2 regions of the Variovorax sp. P4_B11 genome follow, and region 1 is predicted to be linked to the other one. Evidence: riboswitches for the same ligand, from Rfam matches in the RefSeq annotation. Region 1 holds a riboswitch; the other holds the start of a gene.
What was found. A riboswitch is a leader RNA that binds a small molecule or an ion and turns the genes downstream of it on or off. The one in region 1 is predicted to bind glycine.
Positions count from the first base shown of each region.

Region 2: linked by a shared signal. The riboswitch ahead of gcvT (glycine cleavage system aminomethyltransferase GcvT) and the one ahead of AC1DYD_RS00860 (D-amino acid dehydrogenase) in region 1 are both predicted to bind glycine.

Region 1 covers NZ_JBFUHO010000001.1:156,564-161,863, reverse strand. Annotated here, with positions in the region: gene AC1DYD_RS00865 (FAD-dependent oxidoreductase) at 44-1,276, shown strand; glycine riboswitch at 1,555-1,656, shown strand; glycine riboswitch at 1,657-1,764, shown strand; gene AC1DYD_RS00860 (D-amino acid dehydrogenase) at 1,853-3,169, shown strand; gene AC1DYD_RS00855 (FIST signal transduction protein) at 3,130-4,398, opposite strand; gene AC1DYD_RS00850 (PhaM family polyhydroxyalkanoate granule multifunctional regulatory protein) at 4,410-5,150, opposite strand; gene AC1DYD_RS00845 (VOC family protein) at 5,286-5,300, shown strand, end outside.
Region 2 covers NZ_JBFUHO010000004.1:278,383-287,076, reverse strand. Annotated here, with positions in the region: gene gcvP (aminomethyl-transferring glycine dehydrogenase) at 1-2,405, opposite strand, end outside; gene gcvH (glycine cleavage system protein GcvH) at 2,432-2,809, opposite strand; gene gcvT (glycine cleavage system aminomethyltransferase GcvT) at 2,862-4,022, opposite strand; glycine riboswitch at 4,073-4,188, opposite strand; glycine riboswitch at 4,204-4,302, opposite strand; gene AC1DYD_RS06935 (TRAP transporter large permease) at 4,347-5,624, opposite strand; gene AC1DYD_RS06930 (TRAP transporter small permease) at 5,621-6,115, opposite strand; gene AC1DYD_RS06925 (TRAP transporter substrate-binding protein) at 6,202-7,173, opposite strand; gene AC1DYD_RS06920 (ABC transporter permease/substrate-binding protein) at 7,306-8,694, opposite strand, start outside.

The DNA of each region.
Region 1 (5,300 bases):
GCGCTAACGCCCGCCGTTCATGCCCTCCCAAAAGGATTCGGACATGCGCGTGGTTGTATTTGGCGCGGGCTTGCTCGGCGTGACCTCGGCCTACTATCTTCAACAGCTCGGACACGAAGTGACCGTGGTCGACCGGCATGCGACGCCGGCGGCCAAGGCACGCGGCCTGGCGACCGCCGAGCAGTCGACCGCAGCGCCGGCCGCAGCGGCATCGCCCCGGCGCGGCAGGAAGCTGTCCAGGCTGTGCAGCGGCATCCGTCGCGGCCTCTCCAGGCTGATGGACCGGGCCGTCGGGACGCCGGCCAAGCGCGATCCCCTCGACCATCTCGTGCGACTGGCGGCGTACAGCCGCAAGAGCGCGCGCGCCCTGCGCGACGAAGCCGGAGTGCCCCAGGGCTCGCGCTCGGCCGGCCTGATGAACATCTACACCGATCCCGAGGCCTTCCGGGTCCGGACGGCCGGCGCCACGCACTGGTCCAGCCTCGGCTGCGAGGAACGGCTGCTGTCGGCCGACGAAGCCATCGTCCTGGAACCGGCGCTGAAGGCGATGGGCGGCAAGCTGGCCGGAGCGACCCACGCGCAGGAAGACCCGGCGCGCGATCCGGCGCAGTTCGCCGCCAGCCTGGTGTTCCTGTGCCGCGCCGCCGGCGTGCGCTTCATGACGCGGCACACCGTGGTGTCGCTCAAGGAACGCAACGGCCGGATCGACCATGTCGAGCTGCTCGATGCCGCCGGCGAGCCGACCACCTTGCGCGGACAGGCCTACGTGCTGGCGCTGGGTGCGTCGAGCGTGCCGCACGCCGAAGACCTGGGCATCGACATGCCGCTGCGCTTCGTGCGCGAATACATCGTCACGATGCCGATCCTGAACCCTTCGCTGGCGCCGCGCATGCCCTTGCGCGACCGCCAGGGCAAGCTGCGCATCACGCGCATCGAAACGCCGGCCGGCGACCAGTTGCAGGTCCGGGCCGTCGTGCGGGCCGGGCTCGACGAAGAGGCCGAGCCCGACTCGGACCGCTTCCGGGCGATCGTGCGCCGCACCGAGATGCTGCTGCCCGGCGTCGCCGACGCCGCGCGGGCCAGTTTCGATACCGCCATGCACGCGGCCAGCACCAACCGGCTGCCGATGATCGGCAAGACCCGCCTCCCCAACCTGTTCCTGAACACCGCGCCCGGCGCTCGAACCTGGATCCATGCCTGCGGCGCGGGCAAGTCGATCGCGCGGATCGTCAGCGGACTTCGGCCCGAACTCGACTTCGCCTTCCGGCGCCCTTAGGGCCTGTTCACACTATTTCCGGGGATCGCGTTGCCGGGCGAAGGGGCTGGATGCAAGGCGCCCGCGCGCAGCAAGGCTTTCGCCTTGCAAGCGCGGGCAACGCCGCAGACGGCCCCTTGGCCCGGCAACCCGCAGGGAAGGCCTGCCAGGACGAGCCACTCGGCGTTGCGCTCCTTGCATGTGCCAACGCACATGCCGCGTCGCGCGCCTTGATTGGCCCGTCCTGGCAAGCCTTCGCGACCCCGGAAATAGTGTGAACAGGCCCTACCCGCTACAATCCGCCCACTGCAGGAGAGCGGGCCCAGGGGCCCCACCGAAGGCGCAAACTCCCATAAACGCTCAGGTCGGCCCACGCGATGGGCTCGTACTGCAGTTCACTGTCAAAGCCGTCTGGAGAGCCATCACGCCGCGCGTGGTGCACCGAAGGAGCAAACCCGCTGCGGGCGCAGCGGGTGAATCTCTCAGGTACCGAGGACAGGGGGAGCGGCAACTTGGACGCACGGTCCGGTTGCTTTCGTTTCGACAGCATGCCGTCTCCGTTGCGTTCGAGCGCTGCAACCATCAAGGGTTCTCGATATGCGCGTGATCGTTCTTGGCGCCGGCCTGCTCGGCGTGACTTCGGCTTACTACCTCCAGCAACTCGGCCACGATGTGACCGTGATCGACCGCCAGGCCACGCCGGCGGCGGAAACCAGCTTTGCCAACGGCGGCCAGATCTCGGTCAGCCATGCCGAGCCCTGGGCCAACCCGGGGGCGCCGCTCAAGGTGCTGCAATGGCTCGGCAAGGAAGATGCGCCCTTGCTGTTCCGCATCCGCGCCGACATGCGCCAGTGGCTCTGGGGCCTTTCGTTCCTGCGCGAATGCACGCCGGCGCGCACCCGCCACAACATCGAGCAGATCGTGCGCCTGGGCACCTACAGCCGCGACACGCTGCAGCAGCTGCGGCGCGACACCGGGATCGACTACGACCAGCGCACGCAGGGCATCCTGCACTTCTACACGACGCAGAAGGAGTTCGACGCCGCGCTGGAGCCCGCCGAACAGATGCGCGCGCTCGGCTGCGACCGGCGGGTGATCTCGGCCGACGAGGCCGTGAGGCTCGAGCCCGCGCTGTCGCACATCCGGCCGCAGCTGGCCGGCGCGACCTACACGGCCGAGGATGAATCGGGCGATGCCAACCGCTTCGCGCGCGGGCTGGCCGGGCTGGCCGAGGCAGCCGGCGTGCGCTTCCTCATGAACCATACCGTGACCGCGCTGCGCGCAGCCGGCGGCCGCCTCGACCACGTCGAGGCGACCGATGACGAAGGCCGCTTCCAGCGCATCCGCGGCGACGCCTACGTGCTGGCGATGGGCTCGCTGAGCCCCCTCCTGGCCGCGCCGCTGGGCATCCGGCTGCCGATCTATCCGGCCAAGGGCTACTCGGTGACGATGCCGGTCCGGGACGCCTCGAAGGCGCACCAGGTCTCGCTGACCGACGACGAGTTCAAGCTGGTGTTCTCGCGCTACACCTCGGCCGCGGGCGACCGCCTGCGCATTGCCGGCACCGCCGAGCTCAACGGCTACGACCGCGACCTGAACCAGGTGCGCTGCGAGGCGATCGTGCGGCGCGTGGAGGAACTGTTCCCGGGCGCCGGCGACGCCTCCGCGGCCCAGTTCTGGACCGGGCTGCGCCCGGCGACGCCGAGCAACGTGCCGCTGATCGGGGCGTCCAGGCTGCCCAACCTGTTCCTCAACACCGGCCACGGCACGCTGGGCTGGACCCACGCCTGCGGCTCCGGCAAGTCGATCGCGCGAATCGTCAGCGGGCTGGCGCCGGAGGTCGACTTCGCCTTCACCGGGCTGCGCAGCGGTCCTCAGTCATCGCTCGCGAAGACGGTCAGCACGCCGGTATAGCCGTAGAGGTGGTTGCGGGCGATCTCGCCGGCGGCGAAGAAGCCGACCAGCGGGACGTCGCCGAGCGCATGGCGCACGATCTGCAGCTCGGCGCCAGGGGCTCCGAAGTGCGGCCCGCCGCGGCCCGAGCAGCTGACGTAGATCGCGCCCGCGATGCGGCGCGCCGGATGCGGCGCGGCCTCGGCCTCGCCGGCCGCGATCTCGCGCGCGGTCGCCAGCGTCTGCTCCTGGGGCTCCAGTTCCTCGCGGATCTCGGCGCAGACGCGCCTCAGGTCGGCACGCGCGGCCTGCACGTTGCGGCGGCAGAAGCTCATGCGCATGCCGGCCGCCGCCACATCCGCGATCGCCACGCCGCGACGCGTCGGGTCGAGACCGATGATGTGGCGCACCCGCACGTCGGCACCCAGGTCGCCGGTGCGCCGGACGCCGTCGCTGCCGGCCTCGGCCAGGCCGACCAGCGTGGCGCGCACGGCATCGATCGCCTGCTCGGGCGCATCGAGCGACACCCGCAGGTCGGCCAGCAGCACGTCGAGCGCGGGCTCGCCGTCGAGCTCGAGCAGCAGGTTGCCGTCGGCCTCGGTGATCTCGCGTTCGCGCGACACCGGCTGGCAGCCCTGGGTCACGCGCGAGACCAGCCGCACGCCTTCGCCGAACACCACGCCCGACAGGCCGCCCGAGAACACGCCGCCAACCGCGCCATGGCCGCGGATGTTGCCGTTGCCGCCGATCGCGAACTGCAGCGAGCCGACCCGGCCCGACGACAGGCCGCCGAACAGGTAGCCGGTGTCGGTGCGCTCCGCCATCTCGGCGATCAGCTCGCCGAGCTCGGGCGTGCGCGGGTCGGCGTGCACCAGGGCGGTATGGGCCGCGAAGCCGCTCATTTCCGAGCTGGCGAGCGGCGCTACGCCGGAAAACACGCGGTACTGGTCGCTCGGCAACTCGCACAGCATCACGCTGAGCGCTGGCTCATCGAAATACTCGGCGTTGTTGGCGGCCACGCCGACACCCACGGTGCCGGTCCAGTCGGTGATCTCGGGCAGTTCGGCCCCCAGGTGATCGAGGATCTCCTGGGCGTCTTCCCCGTAGTGGTCGGTGATGTAGAGCAGGCCCAGCGTCGGCGAACGCGCGTAGTCGGGCAGCGCCATCTGCGCCCGCAACTGGGCCAGCACCAACCCCGCCGCCATGCGCCACTGCGGATGGGTGGCATGTCCGGAAGGAAACAGCTTCATGGGCTCGGCTTTCAAGGCGCGCGCTTGCGCGCCGGTGGGGGACCCTTGGCCGCTGCCGCCGCACCGCGACGCGCGGGCGAGGCCTTTTTCCGGGCCGCGGCCGGCTTGGCCGCCCGCTTCGCCGGCGCTGGCGCCGGCGCCGAGCCCGCGCCCAGGCCGACCGCGTCGACCAGCGGCTGCGCCACGGCCGGCACCTTGAGTTGCGAGGCGTCCTGCAGGGCCGAACTGGCGATCTGCTGGAACTGTTGCGTGAGCGCGCCCCACCACTGCAGGGGATCGACCACGCCGGCCGCGTCCGGCGCGGCCGCGGCCTTGGCCCGCTTCGGCGCCGGCGTCTCCTCGACCTCCGGCTCCGTTTCGGGTTCCGGGGCGGCGGCCGGGGCCGGTGGCTCGTCCTGGAACGCGGGTGCCGGCGCGGGCGTCGGCCCGACGGGCCGCGTGAAGGCGCTGGCGAGGTCTTCCATGCGGACGTTCATGCCGCGCAAGGTCGACAGCGTCATCTTCTGCACTTCGAGCGCCTGGATCGTCGCCTTCAGCGCGTGGCCGTTCTGCTCGAGCCAGTACTGCACGGTCTTGAGCTCCTGGATGCGCTTGTCGACCTCCTCGACGCTCAGCGTCGGCGCCACCCAGCTCGACAGGCTCGGCAGGCCGGGCACCCCGCCGGACGATGCGCTGGCGCCGGCCAGGCTTTTCAGGAAGTCGAAGCCCGGAACGAACTGACTGAAGGCGAAGGGCTTGGTGGCGTCGCTCATGGGAGTGCTCCGGTATGTGGTTCTTGTCCGGGCAGCTTACTCCAAGCGTCCGGGCTTTTGGGCCGGTAAAGGCATCCGGCACTCGCCACGGCGGCCCGGCTTGTGGACAATGACCCATTAGACACAGAAAGACACATGTCCATCTTCCAT
Region 2 (8,694 bases), on a different contig from region 1:
CGCGCGCTGATGTAGTTGGCGCTGAGGATCGCGGTCTCGGTCGCGGCCTGCAGCCCCTTGGCGCCCATCATCCGGCAGTACATCCAGCTGATCGGCAGCACCGCCGCGTTGCCCAGCGGCGCCGCCGACACCGCGCCCACCGCGCCGTTCGACGGCAAGCCGCCGGTCGCGTGTCCCGGCAGGTAGGGCACCAGGTCTTCCACCACGCACACCGGGCCGACGCCGGGGCCGCCGCCGCCGTGCGGAATGCAGAAGGTCTTGTGCAGGTTCAGGTGGCTGACGTCGCCGCCGAACTCGCCCGGTGCGGCCACGCCGACCAGTGCGTTCATGTTGGCGCCGTCGACATAGACCCGGCCACCATGCGCGTGCACGATCTCGCACAGTTCCTTGACCCGGGTCTCGAACACGCCGTGGGTGCTCGGGTAGGTGATCATCACCGCGGCCAGCGTGGCGCTGTGCTTCTCGCAGGCGCGCTGCAGGTCGTCGATGTCGACGTTGCCGTCGGCGTCGCAGGCGGTCACCACCACCTTCATGCCGACCATCTGGGCACTGGCCGGATTGGTGCCGTGCGCCGACGAGGGGATCAGGCAGACGTTGCGCTGCGTGTCGCCCCTGGCTTCATGGAAGGCCTTGATGGCGAGCAGGCCCGCGTACTCGCCCTGCGAGCCGGCGTTGGGTTGCAGGCTGATGCCCGCGTAGCCGGTGGCTTCGCAGAGCCAGGCGCGCAGCTGGGCGTCGAGCTGTGCGTAGCCATGCAACTGGTCGGCCGGTGCGAAGGGGTGGATGTTCGCGAACTCGGGCCAGGTGATCGGGATCATCTCGCTGGTGGCGTTGAGCTTCATGGTGCAGCTGCCGAGCGGGATCATGCTGCGGTCGAGCGCGAGGTCCTTGTCGCTCAGGCTGCGGATGTAGCGCAGCATCGCGGTCTCGCTCTTGTGGGTGTTGAACACCGGGTGCGTGAGAAAAGCGCTGCTGCGGCGCAGGTCCTCGGGAAGGCGCAGCTGCGCCGTGGCGGCGATGGCGTCGAAGTCGGGTCCCCGCGTGCCGGCCGTTGCGAACAGTCTCCACAGCATCTCGACGTCGGCCCGCGTGGTGGTCTCGTCGAGCGACAGGCCCAGGTGATGCTGCAGCCGATGGCGCAGGTTGACGCCGGCAGCCAGGGCCCGTTCGTGGATGGCCTGGGTGTCCTCGCCGGTTTGGATCGTGAGCGAATCGAAGGCCGTGCCGTTGACCAGCTCGCGGCCCATCTGTTCGAGGCCCTGGGCCAGCACCGCCGTCAGCAGGGCGACGCGCTGCGCGATGCGGCGCAGACCCTCGGGCCCGTGGTAGACCGCGTACATGCTGGCGACCACCGCCGGCAGCACCTGCGCAGTGCAGATGTTGGAGGTGGCTTTCTCGCGCCGGATGTGCTGCTCGCGCGTCTGCAGCGCGAGCCGGTAGGCCGGCTGGCCGTGGGTGTCGACGCTGACGCCGACCAGTCGGCCGGGCAGCGAGCGCTTGAACTCGTCGCGGCAAGCCAGGTAGGCCGCATGCGGGCCGCCGTTGCACATCGGCATGCCGAAGCGCTGGGTGGTGCCGCAGACGATGTCGGCATCCCACTCGCCGGGCGGTGCCAGCAGCGTCAAGGCCAGCAGATCGGCTGCCACGCAGAAGGCGGCTTCGCACTGGTGTGCGTAGCCGGCGAGCGGACGCAGGTCGTGCACCTGGCCGGTGGTGGCGGGGTACTGTGCGAGCGCGCCGAAGAAGCCGCCGCTGGCCATCAGATGCGGCAGGGTCTCGGACGCGGTGCTGACCTTGACCTCGATGCCCAGCGGCGCGGCGCGCGTGCGGATCACCTCGATGGTCTGCGGATGGCAGTCGCCCGAGACCAGGAACACGTTGCTCTTGCTCTTGACGCTGCGCCGGGCCAGCGTCATTGCCTCGGCGGCCGCGGTGGCCTCGTCGAGCATCGAGGCGTTGGCGATCGCCATGCCGGTGAGGTCGCAGACCATGGTCTGGAAATTGACCAGCGCCTCCATGCGGCCCTGCGAGATCTCGGCCTGGTAGGGCGTGTAGGCGGTGTACCAGGCCGGGTTCTCGAGCACGTTGCGCAGGATCACGCCGGGTGTGTGGGTGCCGTAGTAGCCCTGGCCGATGAAGCTCCTGGCCACCTTGTTCTTCGCCGCGATCGCCTTCAGCTCGGCCAGCGCGTCGGCCTCGGTGATCGGCGCCGGTAGCCGCATCGGGCGGCTGCGGCGGATCGCCGGCGGCACGATGCCGTCGATCAGTTCGGCGCGTGTGGTCGAACCGACCGCAGCGAGCATGGTCTGCTCGTCGTCGGCTTCGATGCCGATGTGGCGGGCGATGAATTCCTCGGCGTTCTGGAGGTCGCGCAGCGAGAGGTGGGAAGGCACGGGAGTCGGCATGGAGGGCTCGGGTGATGGTGCGGGAATCAGCTTTCGGCGGAGAACTTCTCGTAGGCGGTCCCGTCGAGCAGCGCCTCGAGCTGGGTCGGGTCGCTCATGCGCAGCTTGAAGAACCAGCCCGCATCCATCGGCGCGCTGTTGGCCAGCGAGGGGTCGGCGCGCAGCGCCTCGTTGACCTCGGTGATTTCGCCCGAGACCGGCATGAAGACGTCGGCCGCGGCCTTGACCGATTCGACGACACCGGCGACATCGCCCTGCGCGAAGCCCTTGCCGACTTCGGGCAGGTCGACGAAGACCACGTCGCCGAGCGCATCCTGCGCGTGCACCGTGATGCCGACGGTGACCAGCGCCGCGTCGGCTTCGGGGCGCACCCACTCGTGGTCCTTGGTGTACTTGAGGGTCATGGGAAAAACTCCTTGAAGAAAGTCTGGCTTGGAAAAATCGGGTGAGGGACTGTCAGCCCCGGTGGTAGCGGGCCGGCACGAAGGGCATCGTGCTGACTTCCATCGGCACCGGCTTGCCGCGCACCATGGCCTGGATCCGGGTGCCGGGCTCGGCATAGGCGAGCGCGACATAGCCCATCGCGATCGGCCGGTCGACGCTGGGGCCGAGCAGGCCGCTGGTGACCTGGCCGATGGCCAAGCCCTCGAAGGACTCGAGCACGGTGCCGTCGCGCACCGGCACGCGCTCCAGCGCCACCAGGCCGACGCGCTTGCGCTTCAGTGTCTCGTGGTCGAGATGGCCGGCCGTTCCATTGACGGCGATGAGCTGCGCCAGCACCCGGGCCGCACCCGGGAAGCCGCCTTCGCGCGCTCCGCCGCTGCGCCGGACCTTCTGGATCGCCCAGCCCAGCGCGGCCTCGACCGGCGTGGTGCTTTCGTCGATGTCGTTGCCGTAGAGGCACAGGCCGGCCTCGAGCCGCAGCGAATTGCGCGCGCCCAGGCCGATCGGCTTGACCTCGGGCTCGGCCAGCAGCAGGCGGGCCAGCGCTTCGGCGTCCTTGGCGGCGACCGAGATCTCGAATCCGTCTTCGCCGGTGTAGCCGCTGCGCGTGACGAAGGCCGGGATGCCGCCGATCTGCACCGCGCCGCCGGTCATGAAGACGAAGCGCTCGACGCCGGGCGACAACCTGGCCAGCGCGGCCGCGGCCTGCGGGCCCTGGAGCGCGAGCAGGGCGTGGTCGGGCATCGGCAGCACCTGGCAGCGCTGGCCGATCCGGGCCTGGATGTGGGCGATGTCGGCCTGCTTGCAGGCGCCGTTGACGATGACGAACAGCGAGTCGTGGCCCTCGTTGAAGAACATCAGGTCGTCGAGGATGCCGCCCTGTTCGTTCAGCAGCAGTCCGTAGCGCTGCTTGCCGGGCGCCAGCCCGATGACGTCGACCGGCATCAGGCTTTCGAAGGCGGCGGCGGCATCGGGCCCGGCCAGGCGCAGCTGTCCCATGTGGGAGATGTCGAACAGGCCCGCGGCCTCGCGCGTGTGCTTGTGCTCGGCCATCAGGCCGGTGGGATATTGCACCGGCATCGAATAGCCGGCAAAGGGCACCATGCGGGCGCCGAGCGCCAGGTGCAGGCCGTGGAGCGGGGTCTTCAGCAGATCGTCGGATGCGGCAGCCAAGGGCGGTTCTCCAAAAGGGGCAGTGCTTGTTCCATGGCGAGAAGCCATGGGCCACCCCTGCTGTCCGCTTTACCTGAGAGATTCGCCCCACGATCGGGGTTTGCTCCTTCGGTGGGCGGTGCGACGCGACTTTCGCGACCAACCGCCTCTCTCCAGCAAGGAAACGCCCTGAATTGGGGCGTCTTGTCAGTCCTTTTGCCTGAGCGTTCGGGCCCTTGGTTCGGGGGACCTGCGCCTTCGGCGGCCCCACCGCGGCGGGACGCTCTCCTGACCGTTGGAGTGTAAGGGAATCGCGTCCTCCGGTCGTGGATTTCGGCGGCCGCGCTACTTCGAATAGACCAGGTCGCGCAACCCGAGCGAGATGCCGGGCACGTAGGTGACCACCATCAGGCAGGCCAGGATCACCAGCACGAACGGAACCAGGTAGGGCACGATGCGGTCGAGTGAAATCCGTGCCACGGTGCAGGCCGCGAACAGGTTGACGCCGAAGGGCGGCGTGATCATGCCGAGCGCCAGGTTCACCACCATCACCAGGCCGAAGTGCACCGGATCGATGCCGAAGTGCATCGCCACCGGCGCCAGGATCGGCGCCAGCACGATGATCGCCGCGCTGGTCTCGATGAACATGCCGATCACGAACAGCGCCGCGTTGACGCCGAGCAGGAACATCGCCGGCGACTGCAGCACCTCCTGCAGCCAGCGGCCGATGGCGTCGGGCACGCCGGCGCGCGTGATCAGGAAGGCGAACAGGCCGGCGTTGGCGATGATGAACATGATCACCGACGAGGACACCACCGACTTGCGCAGCACCGCATAGAGGTCGGCCGGCCTGATCTCGCGGTAGATCAGCGTGCCGACGATCAGCGCGTAGAGCACCGCCACCGCCGACGCCTCGGTGGGCGTGAAGATGCCGCCGTAGATGCCGCCCAGGATGATCACCGGCATCAGCAGCGCCCAGCCGGCGCGCCAGGTCGCGGTGGCGACGCCGAGCCGGCCGTCGCCGTCGTTCTTGCCCAGTCCCTTGAACTTGCAATAGACGTAGACGAAGGCCATCAGCGCCAGGCTGATCAGGATGCCCGGGCCGAAGCCGGCGATGAACAGCTCGCCGATCGAGACCTCGGCGCTGACGCCGTACAGGATCATCGGGATCGAGGGCGGGATGATGACGCCGAGTTCGGCGCTGGTGGCCTGCAGCGCGGCGGCGTAGCCGACCGGGTAGCCGTGCTTGATCAGGGCCGGGATCAGGATCGCGCCGATCGCGAAGGTGGTCGCCACCGAGGAGCCCGACACCGCCGCGAAGATCATGCAGGTCAGCACGCAGGTCATCGGCAGCCCGCCCTGCACGCCGCCCACCAGGCTCTTGGCGAAGTCGACCAGGCGGCGCGAGATGCCGCCGGTCTCCATCAGGTTGCCGGCCAGGATGAAGAAGGGAATGGCGGCGAGCGGAAACTTGTTGATCGCGTTGAACATCTCCTTGACGGAGATCAGCATGTTCGCGTTGGAGGCCTGGATGCCGAGCACCGAGGCCAGGCCGATGGAAACGGCGACGGAGATGGTGAGTGCGAAGCACACCACCATGGTCGTGATCATCACGAGGGTCATTGAGCGGTTTCCAGTTCGTTGCGCTTCGGGTCGATCAGGTTGGCGATGATGCCGACGACGCAGAACAGGCCGCCCACCGGCAGCGCGACGTAGGCCCAGAACATCGAGACCGATTCGAGGCCAGCCATCGACTGCACGCTGCCGCGCTGCGCGTAGTCCCAGCCCCACCAGATGATCACCGCGATCAGGCTCAGCGCGGCCAGGCACACGACCCAGTCGAGCACCCGGCGGACCTTGGGCGGGCTCCAGCGGTAGAGCACGTCGACGCTGACCATCGCGCCCTGGCGGAAGGCGGTCGGGATGCCCATGAAGACCATCCAGATCAGGCTGATGCGGATCAGGATCTCGGACCATTCGGCCGGTTGTTCGAGCACGAAGCGAGTGACGATCTGGAACACGCCGAGCGAGGAGGCGACCACCAGCATGAAGCAGGCGATCGCCATCGCCAGGCCGGTGGTCCAGCGGTCGAGTGCGAGGAAGGCGGATTTCATGGGCGCATCAGGGTTCGGACAAAAAAACGCCCGCCAGCGCAGGCTGTGCGGGCGCGTGCTGCCGCGAGGAGTTTCGCGGCAGCCGGTTACTTGACGTCGCGGATCTTGTCGAGATTGGCCTTGCCGAACTGCTTCTCGAACTCGGCGTTGACCGGCGCCAGCGCGGCGACGAACTTGGCCTTGTCGACGTTGTCGATCACGGTCATGCCCTTGGCGCGCAGGTCGGCCACGCCCTTGGCGTCGTCCTCGTCGACGCGGGCCCTGTTGGCCTTGATGGCTTCCTTGGCGGCGTCGAGGAAGGCCTGCTTGTCGGCGGCGCTCAACTTGTCGAAGGCGGCCTTGTTCATCACGAAGATGCAGGGCGAGTAGACGTGGCCGGTCAAGGTGAGGTGCTTCTGCACCTGGTCGAACTTGGCCGAGATGATGACCGGCAGCGGGTTCTCCTGGCCGTCGACCGTGCCCTGCTGGAGCGCGGTGAAGACCTCGGGGAAGGCCATCGGCGTGGTGATGATGCCGAAGCCCTTGTAGGCCGCGATGTGCACCGGGTTCTCCATGGTGCGCATCTTCAGGCCCTTGAGGTCCTCGGGCGCCTTCACGTCGCGCTTGCTGTTGGTCATGTGGCGGAAGCCGTTCTCGCCCCAGCCCAGCGCCTTGAATCCCTTGGCGTCGAACTTGACCAGCATGTCCTGCCCGATCGGGCCGTCCAGCACGGCGCGGGCGTGTGCCTTGTCGCGGAACAGGAAGGGGACGTCGAGGATCTTGGTCTCGGGCACGAAGTTCGGCACCGGGCCGGTCGAAGAGAAGGCGAGTTCCTGGGTGCCGAGCTGCACGGCCTCGATCGATTCGCGCTCGCCGCCGAGCGAGCCGTTGTAGAAGGTCTCGACCTTGTAGCGGCCGTTGGTGCGCGTCGCGACTTCCTTCGCGAAGGTGTCGATGGCGACCCCCTGGTGCGAGTTCTGCGAGGTCGAGATGCTGATCTTCATCGTCGTCTGCGCAAGGGCCGCGCTCGCGATGCCAAAGCCGAGGATCAGGCCTGCGGCCAGTTGGCGCAATTTCATGGGGATGTCTCCAGAATGGGAAAGAGTTCGGGCCCGGGCCCGCAAGGCAGCCTGCGACTATGCCGCAATAGCAAGCTTCACCTCGTCGGGATTTTCACGGACGCAGTCGCGCTCCTTTTTTTGAGGCCGAGTCTAGGCGCTGGGCGGCAGTTGCCCGCGGCGCCGGCGCATCAGGTGTTCGAGCGCCTCGAACAGCGCCTCGCTCAGCAGTGCCAGCGCCGCGGCGGGCACGGCGCCGGCGACCAGCAGCGCGCGGTCGTTGAGCGCGAGCCCGGTCACGATGCGTTCCCCGAAGCCTCCAGCGCCGATGAAGGCGGCGATGGTGGCGGTGCCGATCGCGATGGTGGTCGCGGTGCGCACGCCGGCCAGCAGCGTGGGCAGCGCCAGCGGCAGCAGCACCACGTGCAGGTTCTGGCCGCCGGTCATGCCGAGCGCGGTGCCGGCCTCGCGCAGGCCGGCGGGAACTTCGGCCAGCCCGGTCACGGTGTTGCGCATGATCGGCAGCAGCGAATACAGCGTCAGCGCGATCAGCGCCGGCAGCGTGCCGATCGCGCCCAGCAGCGAAATCAGCACGGCCAGCAGCGCCAGCGAGGGGATGGTCTGCAGCAGACCGGTCAGGCCCAGCACCAGGGCGCGCAGCCGCACATGCGCGAACACCGCGATCCCGAGCGGCACGGCGATGAGGATCGCGACGCCGACCGAGATCGCGACCAGCAGCAGGTGCTGGCGCGCCAGCCGGCCGAGGTCGGGGCCGAACAGCTTGGCCATGAAGCCGCGGGCGGCGTTGTCGGACGGGAGGGCGGCCGGCGAACCCGGCTGCGTCGTCGCCAGGAAGTCGCGCGCAATGACGTCGAAGGCCACGCCTTGCAGTTCGGCGCGCGCGTTCATCGCGATCATCGAGCGCTCGTCGATGCGGCCCTCGAGCGGCTGCAGGGCGGCCCAGGCGGCGGGCAGCCGCGCCGGCAGGTCGAGCCGGTACAGCAGCACGGCGTCGTAGCGCGGGAAGTAGCCCTTGTCGTCCGCGAGCACGCGCAGGCCCAGGTGGTCGATCTTGGCGTCGGTGGTGTAGATGTCGATGACGTCGACCTGCTTGGCGGCGATGGCTTCGTAGGCCAGGCCGTGGTCCAGCCCGGTCGGCGTCTGGCTGAAGCCGTAGCGCGCCGCCAGGCCCTGCCAGCCGTCGGCGCGGCCGATGAACTCGTTCGAGAGGCCGAAGCGGAGTTCGCGCTGGCCGGCCAGATCGCTCAGGGTGCGAACGCCGAGCCGGTCGGCGTCGGCGGCGCGCATGGCGAGCGCATAGCCGTCGTTGAATCCGAGCGGCACGGCCACGCCGAGCCCGAGCGGCCGCAGGGCGGCGTTCATGGCTTCGCGCGTCATCGATGGCGAGCCCTTGAGGATCTCCAGCGCGATGGTTCCGGTGTACTCGGCGTAGAGGTCGATCCCGCCGGAGCGCAGGGCCTCGTAGACGATGGCCGTGTTGCCGAGCCCCTGCCGCACCACAGGCGCAACCGCGGTCCTGGG